Regions from separate parts of the Kitasatospora atroaurantiaca genome, predicted to be linked through region 2. Evidence: predicted binding sites of a transcription regulator. Region 2 holds the regulator's gene; the other holds the start of a gene.
The links. Region 2 encodes HrcA, which represses chaperone genes, less so after heat shock. Its sites were predicted from a motif close to TTNGCACTCNGNNNNNCNGAGTGCNAA; they were not measured.
Positions count from the first base shown of each region.

Region 1: the regulator HrcA is predicted to act here: its motif matches at 1,161-1,187, upstream of groES (co-chaperone GroES).

Region 1 is NZ_VIVR01000001.1:3,030,882-3,034,292, reverse strand. It holds gene FB465_RS13845 (class I SAM-dependent methyltransferase) at 1-522, opposite strand, end outside; gene FB465_RS13840 (DUF6234 family protein) at 558-1,004, opposite strand; gene groES (co-chaperone GroES) at 1,329-1,634, shown strand; gene groL (chaperonin GroEL) at 1,734-3,365, shown strand.
Region 2 is NZ_VIVR01000001.1:2,405,445-2,408,855, reverse strand. It holds gene htpX (zinc metalloprotease HtpX) at 1-350, opposite strand, end outside; gene hrcA (heat-inducible transcriptional repressor HrcA) at 616-1,704, shown strand; gene dnaJ (molecular chaperone DnaJ) at 1,775-2,917, shown strand; gene FB465_RS11175 (16S rRNA (uracil(1498)-N(3))-methyltransferase) at 3,253-3,411, shown strand, end outside.

The DNA.
Region 1 (3,411 bases), 630 kb from region 2:
CGAGGTGCGGCGGGCCGGGTCGGTGAAGACCGCGTCGTACCCGGTGACGTCCGTCCGGGTGACATCCTCGCAGCGCACCTCGATCAGCTCGGCCAGGCCCAGCGCGGCGGCGTTCGCCTCGGCGACGGCGCAGGTCAGCGGGTCCCGGTCGACGGCCAGTACGGCGATTCCGGCGCGGGCGAGGGCGATCGCGTCGCCGCCGATCCCGCAGCAGAGGTCGGCGAGGGTCTTCACGCCGAGCGCCGCGAAGCGCTGCGCCCGCCACTCGCCGACGCTGCGGCGGGTGGCCTGCTCGACGCCGTTCGGGGTGAAGTACATCGCGTCCGCGTCCTCGTCGAACTTCGCCCGGGCCCGCTGCCGCAGCTGCGCCTGGGCGAGCGCGGCGGAGACCAGCTCGGCCGGGTGCTCGCGCCGCAGCCGGGTGGCCAGCGTCAGCTCCTGGCCGGGCTTGAACTCGCGCAGCTCCGCGAGCAGGGTCTGGCCCTCGTCGGTCAGCAGGGCTCGGAACGATTCGATCTCCACGGGGCCATTGTCCCGTGACGAGCGGGGCGCCGCGCTCAGCCGCCGGGGCAGTCGTTGCTGCCGCTGAAGCAGGGGCGGTAGTCCGAGGGCAGCGGCGTGGGGCGGGTGTCGTGCCGGTGGTCGTACGCGTAGCCGCCGGCCACCAGGAGCAGCAGCCCGGCCAGCAGCATCCCGTGCACGGTGGCGGTGATGGGCAGTCGGCTGCGGCAAGCCAGGACGGTGACCAGCAGCAGTCCGGCCGCGAACCCCGCGACGGCCAGGACCGGGACCCAGTCGTAGGGCTTCGGCCCGGTGCTGCCGCCGGTGTCCCACGCTCGGATCAGCAGGGCGTAGAGGCCCACCACCGCCAGCGCGCCCTCGAGGGCGACCAGGACGACGGTGAGCAGGAGGTCCACGAGCGGGCCCCGCGGCTTGGGCGGGAGGAGCGGCTCGGCGGGCCCGGGATCGGCGGGCGGGGGTGGCACCGATGGGTAGGCGAACACGGGAGCAGTCTTCCGCGGGGCGGGCGCCCGCACATGAGTACGGCTACTCAGTTCACGGGTAGTCAGTTCGCCGCTGCCCGGTTCGACGGCTGCCCGGAGTCAACGGATCATCCGGTTGCACGCCACACCGGTTTCCGCGATCGGCGAGCCACGCCGTTGGCACTCTGGTTGACTGAGTGCTAACGGCCGCCTATGGTCGTTCCTGGCACTCCCCACCGGGTGAGTGCTAACGCGACGAAGCGTGCCTGACCCCCGCGACGGCAGGCACCGATCGTCGCTCCTACCTGTAGAACAACCCCGTAATCTCCGAAGGGGAGCTCGGACGTGACCGCCAGCAGCAAGGTTGCCATCAAGCCGCTCGAGGACCGCATCGTGGTCCAGCCGCTCGACGCCGAGACCACCACGGCCTCCGGCCTGGTTATCCCGGACACCGCCAAGGAGAAGCCCCAGGAGGGCGTCGTCCTGGCCGTCGGCCCGGGTCGCTTCGAGGACGGCCAGCGTCTTCCGCTCGACGTCACCGTCGGCGACATCGTCCTGTACTCGAAGTACGGCGGCACCGAGGTGAAGTACCAGGGCGAGGAGTACCTGGTCCTCTCGGCGCGCGACGTTCTCGCCATCATCGAGAAGTAAGTCGTTCCAGCCCGCCCCGGATCCGTGTCAGCACCTGACAGGGGCCCGGGGCGTGGTTGTTGGCTCACGCAGTCAGTAGATCCCTGAGGAAACGGAACCATGCCGAAGATCCTGCAGTTCGACGAGGACGCCCGCCGCTCGCTCGAGCGTGGCGTGAACAAGCTTGCCGACACCGTGAAGGTGACCATCGGCCCCAAGGGCCGCAACGTCGTCATCGACAAGAAGTTCGGCGCCCCCACCATCACCAACGACGGTGTGACCATCGCCCGTGAGGTCGAGCTCGACGACCCGTACGAGAACCTCGGCGCGCAGCTGGTCAAGGAGGTCGCCACCAAGACCAACGACGTCGCGGGTGACGGCACCACCACCGCCACCGTGCTGGCCCAGGCCCTGGTCAACGAGGGTCTGCGCAACGTCGCCGCCGGCGCCGGCCCCGCCGCCCTGAAGAAGGGCATCGACAAGGCCGTCGCCGCCGTCTCCGAGCACCTGCTCTCCATCGCCCGTGAGATCGAGGGCAAGGACGACGTCGCCGCCGTTGCCTCGCTGTCCGCCCAGGACACCCAGGTCGGCGAGCTCATCGCCGAGGCGATCGACAAGGTCGGCAAGGACGGTGTCATCACCGTCGAGGAGTCCAACACCTTCGGTGTGGAGCTGGACTTCACCGAGGGCATGCAGTTCGACAAGGGCTACCTCTCGCCGTACTTCGTCACCGACGCGGAGCGTCAGGAGGCGGTCCTCGAGGACCCGTACATCCTGATCAACCAGGGCAAGATCTCCTCGATCCAGGAGCTGCTCCCGCTGCTGGAGAAGATCCTGCAGGGCGGCACCTCCAAGCCGCTGCTGATCATCGCCGAGGACGTGGACGGCGAGGCGCTCTCCACCCTCGTGGTGAACAAGATCCGTGGCACCTTCAACGCGGTGGCCGTCAAGGCCCCGGGCTTCGGTGACCGCCGCAAGGCCATCCTGGGCGACCTGGCCACCCTCACCGGTGCCACCGTCATCTCCGAGGAGGTCGGCCTCAAGCTCGACCAGGCCGGTCTGGACGTGCTGGGCACCGCCCGCCGCGTCACCATCACCAAGGACGACACCACGGTCGTCGACGGTGCCGGTGACCACGAGGCCGTTGCCGGCCGCGTCGCCCAGATCAAGGCCGAGATCGCCAACACCGACTCGGACTGGGACCGCGAGAAGCTGCAGGAGCGCCTGGCGAAGCTCGCCGGCGGCGTCTGCGTCATCAAGGTCGGCGCCGCCACCGAGGTGGAGCTCAAGGAGCGCAAGCACCGCCTCGAGGACGCCATCTCGGCGACTCGCGCCGCGGTCGAGGAGGGCATCGTCGCCGGTGGTGGCGCCTCCCTCGTGCACGCTCAGAAGGTGCTGGACGGCGGCCTGGGCCTGTCGGGCGACGAGGCGACCGGTGTCGCGGTCGTCCGCAAGGCGCTCGCCGAGCCGCTGCGCTGGATCGCCCAGAACGCGGGCCTCGAGGGCTACGTCATCACCTCGAAGGTTGCCGACCTGGAGGCCGGTCACGGCTTCAACGCGGCCACCGGCGAGTACGGCGACCTGGTGAAGGCCGGCGTCATCGACCCGGTCAAGGTCACCCGCTCCGCGCTGGAGAACGCGGCCTCGATCGCGTCCCTGCTGCTCACCACCGAGACCCTCGTGGTGGAGAAGCCGGCCGAGGAGGAGGCCGGCAACGGTCACTCCCACGGCGGCCACGGCCACTCCCACTGACACCTGATCAGTGCCCGGAGGCCCGGCCCGTACCCTCTCCAGGGGT
Region 2 (3,411 bases):
CCGGTGGCGAAGGCGTTCGGCATGTCGTTGTTGGCGACGGCGACCCGGGGTTTGGGCATGTCGGCGAGCGCGCAGAGCCGGTCAATGGTGCCGTGCAGCTGCGGGTACTGCTCGGGGGTGACCTCGTGGGCGCCCATCGCCCGCTCGGTGATCTTGTCGCTGAACCAGAACTGGGCCACGAAGAGCCCGCCGGAGATCAGGACGATCAGCGGCCACGCCCCGCGCAGCAGGGCGATCAGCACACCGGTGAAGCCGACGTAGAGCAATCCGATCAGGAACATCGTGGTGACCATCCGACCGGTCAGCCCACGGTCGGGTGCGAAGCGGGAGTGCTGCGGTGACGCCGACATCGCTGCTCCTCAGATAGCGCGCGAAACAGCTCGCGAAGTAGCTCGCTCGCCTTCGATGCTGCCACTCGCCGGGCCTGGCGGCACGATCCGCGCGCGGCGGATCTGCCGGGGATCACGTCGAGGATCACGTGGGCGGGCCGTTCCTGCCGTCGTACCCGCCCCGTACACTGGCAAGTACGGTTCTGGCACTCTGCCTTCCAGAGTGCCAAGGGCTGGTGGGTTGACGGTTCAGACGGTTCAACGGACGAAGACGGAGGTGCGTGCCATGTTCAGCGAGCGCAGGGCCGACGAACGCAAGTCGGATGCTCGCCAGCTCGACACCCGTCTTGACGTCCGGCCGCTGGACGAGCGCAAGCTCGCGGTGCTGCGCGCCATCGTGCAGGACTACGTGGGCACCGAGGAGCCGGTCGGCTCGAAGGCCCTGGTCGAGCGGCACAACCTCGGCGTCTCCCCGGCCACCGTGCGCAACGACATGGCGACGCTGGAGGAGGACGGCTACATCCACCAGCCGCACACCAGCGCCGGCCGTATCCCGACCGACAAGGGCTACCGCCTCTTCGTCGACCGGCTGGCCGAGGTCAAGCCGATGAGCGCCCCCGAGCGCCGGGCCATCCGGCACTTCCTGGACGGCGCGGTCGACCTGGACGACGTGGTGGCCCGTACGGTGCGTCTGCTCGCGCAGCTCACCCGGCAGGTCGCGGTGGTCCAGTACCCGTCGCTGTCCCGGTCCACCGTCCGGCACGTCGAGCTGGTCGCGCTCGCGCCGGCCAAGGTGATGCTGGTCCTGATCACCAACACCGGCCGGGTCGAGCAGCGGATGGTCGACTGCCCGGGCACGGTGGGCGAGACCGTCCTGGCCGAGCTGCGTGCCAAGCTGAACGCCCACGCGGGCGGCCAGCGCCTCCCCGACGTCCCCGGTCTGCTGGAGGACCTCCCGGCGGCCTTCGAGACGGCCGACCGGCCGACCGTCACCACCGTCCTGGCCACCCTCTTCGAGACCCTGGCCGAGCAGAACGAGGAGCGGATCATGCTGGCCGGCACGGCCAACCTGACCCGCTTCGGGCACGACTTCCCGCTCACCATCCAGCCGGTGCTGGAGGCCCTCGAGGAGCAGGTGGTGCTGCTGCGCCTGCTGGGTGAGACGGCCGATGCCGGGATGATGGTCAGAATCGGGCACGAGAACGAGTACGAAGGCCTCAATTCCACCTCGGTGGTCTCGGTCGGCTACGGTTCGGGCGACCAGAGTGTTGCGAAGTTGGGTGTGATCGGTCCGACCCGGATGGACTACCCGGGCACAATGGGGGCGGTGCGAGCGGTGGCACGGTACGTGGGCCAGATCCTGGCCGAGTCGTAGCAACACAGCACCGTTTCAACGGTGACAACCAGTCGCAGCACTTCTAGAGGCGGAACAAGCGGAGCATTTGGTGGCCACGGACTACTACGCGGTACTCGGCGTCCGACGGGATGCGGGGCAGGACGAGATCAAGAAGGCGTTCCGACGCCTTGCCCGTGAACTGCACCCGGACGTCAACCCGGACCCGAAGACGCAGGAGCGGTTCAAGGAGATCAACGCCGCCTACGAGGTGCTCTCCGACCCGGCCAAGCGCCAGGTCTACGACCTCGGCGGCGACCCGCTCTCCCCGAACGGTGGCGGCGGCGCGGGCGGCTTCGGCGCGGGCGCGGCCGGCTTCGGCTTCTCCGACATCATGGACGCCTTCTTCGGCGCGGCCTCCGGCCAGCGGGGCCCGCGTTCGCGCACCCGGCGCGGCCAGGACGCCATGATCCGCCTGGAGATCACCCTGGAGGAGGCCGCCTTCGGCACCACCAAGGAACTCCAGGTCGACACGGCCGTCACCTGTACCACCTGCTCCGGCGAGGGCGCCGCTCCCGGCACCTCCGCGCAGACCTGTGACATGTGCCGCGGCAAGGGCGAGGTCTCCCAGGTCACCCGGTCCTTCCTGGGCCAGGTCATGACCTCCCGTCCCTGCCCGCAGTGCCAGGGCTTCGGCACGGTCGTGCCGACCCCGTGCCCCGAGTGCGCCGGCGACGGCCGGGTCCGCGCCCGCCGTACGCTGACCGTCAAGATCCCGGCGGGCGTCGACAACGGCACCCGGATCCAGCTGGCCGGCGAGGGCGAGGTCGGCCCCGGCGGCGGCCCGGCAGGCGACCTGTACGTCGAGATCGCCGAGACCGCGCACCCGACCTTCCAGCGCCGTGGCGACGACCTGCACTGCACGGTCACCATCCCGATGACGGCCGCCTCGCTCGGCACCCAGGTGCCGCTGCAGACGCTGGACGGCATGGAGGAGGTCGACATCCGGCCCGGCACCCAGTCCGGCCAGTCGATCCCGCTGCACGGCCGGGGTATCACCCACCTGCGCGGTGGCGGGCGGGGTGACCTGATAGTGCATGTCGAGGTGCAGACGCCCACCAAGCTCGACCCGGAGCAGGAGGAGCTGCTGCGGCGGCTTGCGGTGCTGCGAGGCGAGGAACGGCCCTCCGGCCAGTTCGCGCCGGGCCAGCAGGGGCTCTTCTCCCGCCTGAAGGACGCCTTCAACGGCCGCTGAGCAGCACCTTCAGGGGCGTCCTTCTGGAAGGGCAACCTTCAGGGGTGCGAGGAACTGCGCGAAATCGGAAGACCGCCTGCCGCACCGTCTCAACGGACGGGTACCGGGTGCCACCTGCTCACCGAGACCGGGTGAACGGAGTCGCCTCCCGTCTCGCGCAGTTCCCCGCGCCCCTGGGGTTCCCTGAGCAGTTCGTGGGGGCGGCACGGGTTGCTCCGTACGGTTCGGTGCGGCTCCGGAGCCTTCCGGTTCGCGCAGTTCCCCGCGCCCCTGAGGGTTGACCCGACCAGTTCGTCTGGACGCACTATCAGTACGTATGACCGGAGGTTTGCCCCGTGACCGCGCCCGTGTTCGTTGTCGAGACCAGCAGGCTCACCGGGGTGTCCGTGGGCGACGTGGTACGGCTGGACGGCCCGGAGGGGCGGCATGCCGCTGCCGTGAAGCGGCTGGAGCCCGGCGAGGCGGTCACCCTCGCGGACGGGCTCGGCCTGGGT